DNA from 3 places in the Pantoea anthophila genome. Region 1 is predicted to be linked to each of the others. Evidence: predicted binding sites of a transcription regulator. Region 1 holds the regulator's gene; each other region holds the start of a gene.
The links. Region 1 encodes PhoB, which activates phosphate uptake and scavenging genes when phosphate is short. Its sites were predicted from a motif close to CTGTCATAAAACTGNCNNAT; they were not measured.
Positions count from the first base shown of each region.

Region 1 (3,277 bases):
CCCCAGAACTGCGGCACGCTGTGTGCACCGCACAGGCGGGTCACAGAAAAGAGGGCATCAAGCTGCGAGGGCGCAATCTGTTGCAGCGGATTGCGCTGGTTGACCACGACGACCAGCGCATCCATGGCCACCGGCACCGCCAGCGGCGGGTAGCCGTAGCGCGCTTCAAACGCCTGGCGTTCATCCGCCTGCATCGGGCGGCTCATCGGGCCGAGTTGCGCCGCCCCCGCCGCCAGCGCGGTCGGGGCCGTAGAGGAGCCGGAGGCCTGCACCTGCACGTTAACGCCCGGAGCCTGACGGCTGAAATCCTCGCTCCAGAGGGTCATCAGATAGCCCAGCGTATCAGATCCGACACTGCTGAGATTGCCGGCGAGCGTGCCGGGCTGAGCCAGCGCCAGACCCGGCAGCAGCGTAATGAGGAAGAGAAGAAGCAGGCGCATGGCAGAGTTCCGGCAGCGGTTAATGAACGGCATTCTCCTGCATCACGCTGCTGACAATCAACCTTGCCGGCAGCGTAAAGGTAAAGCAGGTCTCCTTATGCGGCACGCTGGTGATATCGAGCCGCGCGTTGTGGTGGCTCAGGGCATGTTTCACAATCGCCAGCCCCAGTCCGCTGCCACCGGTGGCGCGTGAGCGCGCCTTGTCAACCCGGTAGAAGCGCTCGGTCAGCCGCGGGATGTGTTCCGGCGCGATCCCCGGCCCGTTGTCACAGACCCGGAAAATCGCGCCCTGTTTGCCGCGCAGCCAGCTGATATCGATCCGCGTGCCCTCTGGCGTGTGGTTCACCGCGTTGTAAACCAGATTGGAGATGGCGCTGCGCAGCTGTTCATCGTTGCCGAACACTTTCAGATGGGGATCGGTGTGGAAATGGATGTCGTGGCGGCCGCCGCTCAGCGTCGCGGCTTCATGCTGCAGCAGTTTCAGCATCACCGGCACATCGACCTTCTCTTTCAGGTCGATCGCCGGGGCCGCTTCGATGCGCGACAGCGTCAGCAGTTGCTTAACCAGGCTGTCCATGCGGCGCGTCTGCTCCGACATGGTGTGCAGCGCTTTGCTGCGCGAAGGTTCGCTCATCACTGAGTCGTTCATCATCTCCAGATAGCCCTGCAGCACCGTGAGCGGGGTGCGCAGCTCATGACTGACATTGGCAAAGAAGTTGCGGCGCGCCCCTTCCAGCTGATGCATCTGCGTCACATCGCGCGCCACCAGCAGCCACTGCCCTTCACTGTAGGGCATGACGCGAAATTCCATGTGCAGTTTATTGTTCAGCACCAGCGTCAGGGGTTTATCAAAATCGCGCTGGCGAAGATAGCGGGAGAATTCGGGGTAACGCAGCAGGTTGAGAATGTTCTGGCCATTGTCTTCCGGCCAGCGCAGGCCAAGGTGCTGCTGCGCCAGTCCGTTGCACCAGAAAATGGTGCCCTCTTCGGTGGTGAGGATCACCGCATCCGGCAGCGATTCGGCACCGCTGCGGAAACGCTTGATCAGATTGCCCAGTTCGCGCCGCCGCCGCCGGTTGCGCAGCTGCATCTGGTAAAGCCCATAGAAGAGCGGCTCCCAGCTGGCACGCCCGGCAGGGGGCGTCATGGTGCGGTCGAGCCACAGCCAGTGTGACAGCCGCATCAGATTATGAAAATGCCACAGCAGCACCAGCAGCACGCTCAGCAGCAGCCACCAGGCCAGCCCGCCAAACAGCAGGCCAGGCAGCAGCGCGGGCAGACAGGCCAGCAGCAGTTCTGTCAGTAATCTCTTCCAGGAGAGGCGTTCCAGCACGGTAAAGGCTCCGTTCAGTAGCGGGCAGAGAAACGATACCCTGTTCCGCGAACGGTTTGTACCATGCGATCGTGGCCGGAGATCTCCAGCGCTTTACGTAAACGGCGGATGTGGACATCAACGGTGCGATCTTCCACATACACATTGGTGCCCCAGACGTGGTTCAGCAGCTGTTCGCGGCTGTAAACGCGCTCCGGGTGCGTCATAAAGAAGTGCAGCAGCTTATATTCGGTCGGGCCCATCTCCAGTGGCGTGGTTTCGGACATCACGCGATGCGACGAGGGGTCCAGACTCAGCCCCTGCATCTCGATCACCTCTTCCACCGCCATTGGTGAAATACGGCGCATCACCGCTTTAATGCGCGCCATCAGCTCTTTAGGGGAAAAAGGCTTGGTAATGTAGTCATCCGCGCCCACTTCCAGCCCGCGCACCCGATCTTCCTCCTCGCCACGGGCGGTCAGCATCATGACCGGAATGTCGCGCGTCATCGCCTCACGCTTCAGGTGTTTGATAAACTGAATACCGCTGCCGCCCGGTAACATCCAGTCCAGCAGAATCAGATCGGGCCAGGGTTCGATCAGCCTGGCCACGGCGCTGTCATAATCTTCCGCCTCGATTGGCTGATAGTCGTTCTGCTCCAGAACAAAACACAACATTTCACGGATGGGGGCTTCATCCTCCACAACCAAAATGCGCTTAGCCATTATTTCTCCTGCTGATTATGACGGCTGTCACTGAGATTCGCGGCGCCATTATGCGTCAGATTTGTGACACTTTTATGAAAAACATAACCTGCCTGTAACCACATAGGTAATCAATTATGACAGTGCAGCGACTCTTTTTTGCTTTGGCCGCAGAGCCAGTATAATCGCCGGGCGAATCACAACGGCAGGGACTCATCATGCGCATTATTCACACTGCGGACTGGCATCTGGGGCAGTTCTTCTACAACAAAAGCCGGGCGGCCGAACATCAGGCGTTTCTCGACTGGCTGTTGATCCAGATTGAACAGCATCAGGTGGATGCGCTGATAATTGCGGGCGATCTGTTTGATACCGGCACGCCGCCCAGCTACGCGCGCGAAATGTTCAACCGTTTTGTGGTGGCGCTGCAGCCCAGCGGCTGTCAGCTGATTGTGCTGGCGGGCAACCACGACTCCGTGGCGACGCTGAATGAGTCGCGCGAGCTGCTCGCCTGTCTCAATACCCGGGTGATCGCCACCCCGCAGGACGATGATGTGCTGCTGCTCAACACCCGTCAGGGTGAACCAGGGGCGCTGCTCTGTGCGATTCCCTACCTGCGGCCGCGCGACATCCTGCGCAGCCGGGCGGGTCAGTCGGGACGTGACAAACAGACCTCGCTGCTGGAGGCGATCGCTCACCACTATCAGCAGCGTTTCGCCGCAGCACAGGCACTGGGCCATGCGCTGCCGGTGATCGCCACCGGTCACCTCACCACCGTCGGCGTCAGCCAGAGCGATTCGGTGCGTGACATCTATATCGGC
Region 1 covers NZ_CP110473.1:3,010,984-3,014,260, forward strand. Annotated here, with positions in the region: gene OJ965_RS16635 (PstS family phosphate ABC transporter substrate-binding protein) at 1-440, opposite strand, end outside; gene phoR (phosphate regulon sensor histidine kinase PhoR) at 460-1,773, opposite strand; gene phoB (phosphate response regulator transcription factor PhoB) at 1,788-2,477, opposite strand; gene sbcD (exonuclease subunit SbcD) at 2,675-3,277, shown strand, end outside.

Region 2 (3,277 bases), 750 kb from region 1:
GCAAGCCCGACCATAAAAACTACCGCGAGTGTGGCGATCAGATTCTGCGTAACTTCCTGAAAGGACTGGCGATGATCCAGCGTCCGAAGAGTGATAAGCCAGCTTAATTTCTGATCGCTTCTGACCTCTGCGTGGTCAGAGGTGGCGCATCTGATCGCAAAGAAAGCCTGCATCCATGCAGCACGGCCTCGCCATCCCTGGCTCGGACGCTTTGCTCCCCCAGCTGCGCCACCCCTTACCTCCCGCTTCATCAGGGCTTTGACAAGAACAGCACCGGGCCTGCCATTCCCTCCTTCATGCTCGCACTGAGCCACGCATTTAACAGCGATGAGGCTGTCGCGCCTCATGGGCTGGCGCGTCAGAAGAGCGAAGCGTCCGGGCCAGGGATGGCCCGGCCGATCCACAAGGAGGTGAGATTCCTTCGCGATCGGACGCGCCAGCCCGGGAGGCCTCACCTGACCCACAGCCACTGATTAGGTGCGATTCTCCTTTAAGATCGGCTACTACGCCCCACCACCCAGCGCTTATGCACCCACAGCGAGGCGAGGATCACCAGCGCACCCGCAATAAAGCTCGGCCAGTGCGGTTTCTCCTGCCAGATTGCCAGATTCACCAGCAGCCCGGCGGGAACGTGCATGTTATTCATAATGCCCAGCGTGCCGGCATCGACCTGCGTTGCACCGTAGTTCCACATAAAATAGCCCAGACCGGAAGCCGCAACGCCCAGCCAGACCAGAATGCCCCACTGCAGTGAGGTGGTCGGCAACTTCTGCGGATTACCCCAGGCGCACCACGCGATCACGGCAATCACGACCGCACCCAGATAGAACCAGGAGAAGGCGGTGTGCTGCGGCATCGGACGGGTCTCCTGCAGACGCTTATACCCAACCATTCCCGCCGCAAAACAGATGTTTGCCAGCTGCACTAACAGCAGCCCGAACCAGAAATGATCGCTGACTTTGTCATAACGGATAATCGCCGCACCGGCCACCGCCAGCAGCGCACTGAACACATAACCGATGCGCAGCGGACGACGGCTGATCAGATCGTAAATCAGCGTCACATACAGCGGCGTCATCACCGTAAACAGCAAAAATTCTGAAACGCTCAGATAGAGATAGGCTTCAAAACTCAGCAGATACATCACCCCGAGCTGCAGCATCCCTACCAGCATATAAAGCAGCAGCGTTGAAGGGCGGTAGCCGCGCCAGCGCAGGAAAGGCAGGAAGACCAGCGCAGCCAGCGCCAGACGCATCAGAACGGAAAACCAGCTGTCCACCTGCCCGGCAAGGTATTCGCCAATCAGACTGAACGAAAAGGCCCACAGAATAGTGGTAATAATTAATAAGAACACGGTCATGACCCTGAAATTAACAGGCCGCCAGTGTAAACAATGTGCTGCCATCAGGCTGTGAAATCTGGTTGACATCTGACTATAAAAGATTCGATCAGAATCTTTAAGCAGCAGACCGTTTACACAGACTGACATAACTGTCGACATAACCGCTTTTCCGCCAGACAAAATGCGCGAAATGATCCATCAGGTGAACACTTTCGCTCTCAACTGTAATAAAACTGTAACAAATGTGTCATTCATCACAGTAACGCTGCGCAACTAACACTATTCTTTGCGCGAAATGGAACATCGGATGGCCATTTTCTCCTCTTTTCCTGCTTCAACCTGCCGGGAATTCAAAAACCATAATGTGCCCTGGAGGGCCTCACTGATGCTGAGCATTTTTAAACCTGCGCCACGCCAGCCACAGGTGGCAGAGGATCGTGTCGATCCCCTCTACCGTCGTCTGCGCTGGCAAATTTTCATCGGGATCTTCTTCGGTTATGCCGCCTACTATCTGGTCAGAAAAAACTTTGCGCTCGCGATGCCCTATCTGGTCGAGCAGGGTTTTTCGCGGGGCGATTTAGGGTTTGCCCTGTCGGGCATCTCCATCGCCTACGGCTTTTCAAAATTCATCATGGGATCGGTGTCGGACCGCTCAAACCCGCGCGTCTTCCTGCCGGCTGGCCTGATTCTGGCCGCGGCGGTGATGCTGATCATGGGATTTGTGCCCTGGGCGACCTCCAGCATCATGGTGATGTTTGTACTGCTGTTTATCTGCGGCTGGTTTCAGGGGATGGGCTGGCCGCCGTGCGGACGCACCATGGTTCACTGGTGGTCACAGAAGGAGCGCGGCCGGATCGTCTCGGTCTGGAACTGCGCCCATAATGTGGGCGGCGGTATCCCCCCGCTGCTGTTTCTGCTGGGCATGGCGTGGTTTAACGACTGGAAAGCGGCGCTCTACATGCCCGCTTTTGGCGCGATTGCCATTGCGATTCTGGCCTTTGCGCTGATGCGCGATACCCCGCAATCCTGTGGCCTGCCGCCGATTGAAGCGTATAAAAACGACTATCCGCCCGATTACGATGCCAGCCATGAAGAGGAGCTGACGGCAAAGCAGATCTTCATGAAGTATGTGCTGCCGAACAAGCTGCTGTGGTACATCGCGCTGGCCAACGTGTTTGTCTATCTGCTGCGCTACGGCATCCTCGACTGGTCTCCGACCTATCTCAAAGAGGTGAAACACTTCACGCTGGATAAGTCCTCCTGGGCCTACTTCCTGTATGAATATGCGGGGATACCGGGGACGCTGCTCTGCGGCTGGATGTCGGATAAGGTGTTCCGCGGCAATCGGGGGGCGACCGGGGTGTTCTTTATGACGCTGGTCACCGTCGCGACCGTCATCTACTGGCTCAATCCGGCGGGTAACCCCGGCGTCGATATGGCCTGTATGATCGTGATTGGTTTCCTGATCTACGGCCCGGTGATGCTGATTGGTCTGCACGCGCTGGAGCTGGCCCCGAAAAAAGCGGCAGGAACGGCAGCGGGCTTTACCGGCCTGTTCGGCTACCTGGGAGGCTCGGTGGCCGCCAGCGCCATTGTCGGTTACACCGTCGACTACTTCGGCTGGGATGGCGGCTTCCTGGTGATGATCGCAGGCTGCGTGCTCGCCGTTATTCTGCTGCTCCTGACCATGGTCAGCGAACACAGACACAAACAGAAAATCGCCTGACGGCATAAAAAAAGGGCCGGATAACCGGCCCTTTTCATTCATCTGCTTATGCGAGGTAGAGTGCGCGCAGCGTCTGCGGCACCGCATCATCCGCATTTGATCCAATCACTTCCAGCGCCGGCAGCGTATCTTTCAGCCGCTGATGAGCGTTCTGCATGATACAGCCCTTACCCGCCATGCTCAGCATCTCCACATCGTTCATGCCGTCG
Region 2 covers NZ_CP110473.1:3,758,695-3,761,971, forward strand. Annotated here, with positions in the region: gene OJ965_RS20005 (YehS family protein) at 1-107, shown strand, start outside; gene OJ965_RS20010 (carboxylate/amino acid/amine transporter) at 491-1,354, opposite strand; gene glpT (glycerol-3-phosphate transporter) at 1,728-3,068, shown strand; gene yigL (sugar/pyridoxal phosphate phosphatase YigL) at 3,115-3,277, opposite strand, start outside.
Region 2: the regulator PhoB is predicted to act here: its motif matches at 1,565-1,584, upstream of glpT (glycerol-3-phosphate transporter).

Region 3 (3,277 bases), 1.2 Mb from region 1:
CCTGGCTGGAGCGGGTCGGCTTACTCGACCTGGCTAACCGTCAGGCGGGCAATCTGGCCTATGGTCAGCAGCGCCGGCTGGAGATCGCGCGCTGCATGGTGACGCGCCCGGAGATCCTGATGCTGGATGAGCCGGCTGCGGGCCTCAACCCCAAAGAGACCCACGAGCTGGATGCGCTGATTGCGGAACTGCGTGGCGAACACAAGGTTTCGGTGCTGCTGATTGAACATGATATGAAGCTGGTAATGGGCATCTCTGACCGCATTTACGTGGTCAATCAGGGAACGCCGCTGGCTAACGGAACGCCGGAAGAGATTCGTAATAACCCGGATGTCATTCGCGCCTATTTAGGAGAGGCCTGAGATGGCAAATGCGATGTTAACCATTGAGAACGTCAGTGCGCATTACGGCAAAATTCAGGCGCTGCACAACGTCAGTCTTTACATCAATCAGGGCGAAATCGTCACCCTGATTGGTGCCAACGGCGCCGGAAAAACCACGCTGCTCGGCACGCTGTGCGGCGAACCGCGCGCGACCCAGGGCACCATTACCTTTGATGGCAAAACCATCACCGACTGGCAGACGGCGCGCATCATGCGTGAGGCAATTGCCATCGTGCCAGAGGGGCGGCGGGTCTTTTCGCGCATGACGGTGGAGGAGAATCTGGCGATGGGCGGTTTTTTTGCCAGCCGTCCGGACTACCTGTCGCGGATTAAGCGCGTGTATGAACTCTTCCCGCGTCTGGCGGAGCGTAAAATCCAGCGCGCCGGCACCATGTCCGGTGGTGAGCAGCAGATGCTGGCCATTGGCCGTGCGCTGATGAGCCAGCCGCGCCTGCTGCTGCTGGATGAACCGTCGCTGGGACTGGCACCGATCATTATTCAGCAGATCTTCGACACCATTGAGCAGCTGCGCAGCGAGGGGATGACCATCTTCCTGGTGGAGCAGAATGCCAATCAGGCGCTGAAGCTGGCGGACCGGGGCTATGTGCTGGAGAACGGGCATGTGGTGCTGGAAGACACTGGTGCAGCATTACTCTCCAACGAAGCCGTCCGCAGCGCTTACTTAGGTGCCTGATGGGGCACGGCCTGGCTGGCTTGCCAGGTTCCGGTTGGGCAGTGCTCGCCATCCTCACGTACTACGTGTACGCTCCGGTGGCTGCGCGCTGTCCGCCCGCAACCTGCCTGCGCCGCCGACGGCCTTTGAAAGTGATGCGGAATGTGCCGACTACGGCCTTCAGCTTCAGTGAAGTGAAAGTCGCAGTCAGGCCTTTTCAGCGTCTAATCGCTCTGGATTTATGTAACTAAAAACTGGCAGCATGGGCGTTTTGCCGCCGCGCTGCCAGCGTCCTCTTTTCCTCAATAAAGCCTGTCACCCGCCTGTCATCTGCCTGTTATTAATCCGTCATTTTCCCGTGTCATGTTACTCCGCGAACCAGAAATCCGTGATTTCACGCGTATTTACCTGCACAGGAAAATTCTATGTCCGTCGTTACCTTTCGCCGTAGCCTGATGAGCGCGCTGCTCGGTCTGACCCTCAGCGGCCATGCCATCGCCGCCACTGAGATCCCTTTCTGGCACTCCATGGAAGGCGAGTTAGGCAAAGAAGTCGATTCGCTGGCTCAGCGCTTTAACCAGACCCATCCCGATTACAAAATCGTTCCGACCTACAAAGGTAACTACGAGCAGAGCCTGGCGGCCGGGATCGCGGCAGTGCGCAGCGGCAAAGCGCCTGCGGTGCTGCAGGTTTATGAAGTGGGAACGGCCACCATGATGGCTTCACAGGCGATTGTGCCGGTGCATCAGGTCTTCAAAGATGCCGGCATCCCCTTTGATGAAAAGCAGTTCGTGCCAACGGTCGCGGGCTACTACAGCGACAGCAAAGGCCAGCTGATCTCTCAGCCGTTCAACAGCTCCACCCCGGTGCTCTACTACAATAAAGATGCTTTCAGGAAAGCGGGTCTGAATCCCGATCAGCCCCCGAAAACCTGGCAGGAGCTGGCCACGGATGCCGCCGCGCTGCGCAAGTCGGGCATGAGCTGCGGCTACGCCAGCGGCTGGCAGGGCTGGATCCAGATCGAAAACTTCAGCGCCTGGCATGCGCTGCCGGTCGCCACGGAAAATAACGGCTTTGACGGCCTGGATGCGGTGCTGGAGTTCAACAAACCGGTGCAGGTGCGTCACATCGAAATGCTGGAAGCGATGAACAAAAAAGGGGACTTCACCTACTTTGGCCGCAAAGATGAGCCGACGGCGAAGTTCTACAACGGCGACTGCGGCATCACTACCGCCTCCTCCGGTTCGCTGGCCGATATCCGTCACTACGCAAAATTCAACTTCGGCGTCGGCATGATGCCGTATGACGACACCGTAAAAGGCGCGCCGCAGAACGCCCTGATCGGCGGAGCCAGCCTGTGGGTGATGAAAGGCAAAGATGCGGCAACGTATAAAGGGGTCGCGGAGTTCATGCAGTTCCTCGCGAAACCGGAAATCGCGGCGGAATGGCACCAGAAAACCGGCTACCTGCCGATTACCACTGCCGCCTATGAGCTGACGAAACAGCAGAGCTTCTACGACAAAAATCCGGGTGCAGATATCGCCACCCGTCAGATGATGAACAAGCCGCCGCTGCCGTTCACCAAAGGCATACGTCTGGGCAATATGCCCCAGATCCGTGCCGTGATTGACGAAGAGCTGGAGAGCGTCTGGACCGGTAAACAGTCGCCGCAAAGCGCGCTGGATAACGCGGTCAAACGCGGCAACGAACTGCTGCGTCGCTTCCAGCAGCAGGTGAAGTAATCTGCCCGACAGGGCCAGTGCAGGCTGGCCCTCTCTCTTTCTGAATCAGAGTGCGCTATGTCTTCTTCTCGCCCGGTTTTTCGCACCAGCCTGCTGCCTTATCTGCTGGTGCTGCCGCAGTTACTGATCACTGCGGTCTTCTTTCTCTGGCCTGCCGGTGAAGCGCTGTGGTACTCGCTGCAAAGCCTCGATCCCTTTGGCCTCTCCAGCCGCTTTGTCGGACTGGAAAATTTCAGACGCCTGTTTGCCGATCCCTACTATCTCGATTCGTTCTGGACCACTCTGACATTCAGCGGCATGGTCACGGGGTTCGGCATGCTGTTTTCGCTGCTGCTGGCGGCGCTGGTCGATTATGTCGTGCGACTGCGCCGCCTCTATCAGACCCTGCTGCTGCTGCCCTACGCCGTTGCGCCAGTGGTGGCCGCGGTGCTGTGGATGTTTCTGTTCAATCCCGGTCTGGGCCTCTTCAGCTACCTGCT
Region 3 covers NZ_CP110473.1:338,795-342,071, forward strand. Annotated here, with positions in the region: gene livG (high-affinity branched-chain amino acid ABC transporter ATP-binding protein LivG) at 1-362, shown strand, start outside; gene livF (high-affinity branched-chain amino acid ABC transporter ATP-binding protein LivF) at 364-1,077, shown strand; gene ugpB (sn-glycerol-3-phosphate ABC transporter substrate-binding protein UgpB) at 1,482-2,798, shown strand; gene ugpA (sn-glycerol-3-phosphate ABC transporter permease UgpA) at 2,856-3,277, shown strand, end outside.
Region 3: the regulator PhoB is predicted to act here: its motif matches at 1,391-1,410, upstream of ugpB (sn-glycerol-3-phosphate ABC transporter substrate-binding protein UgpB).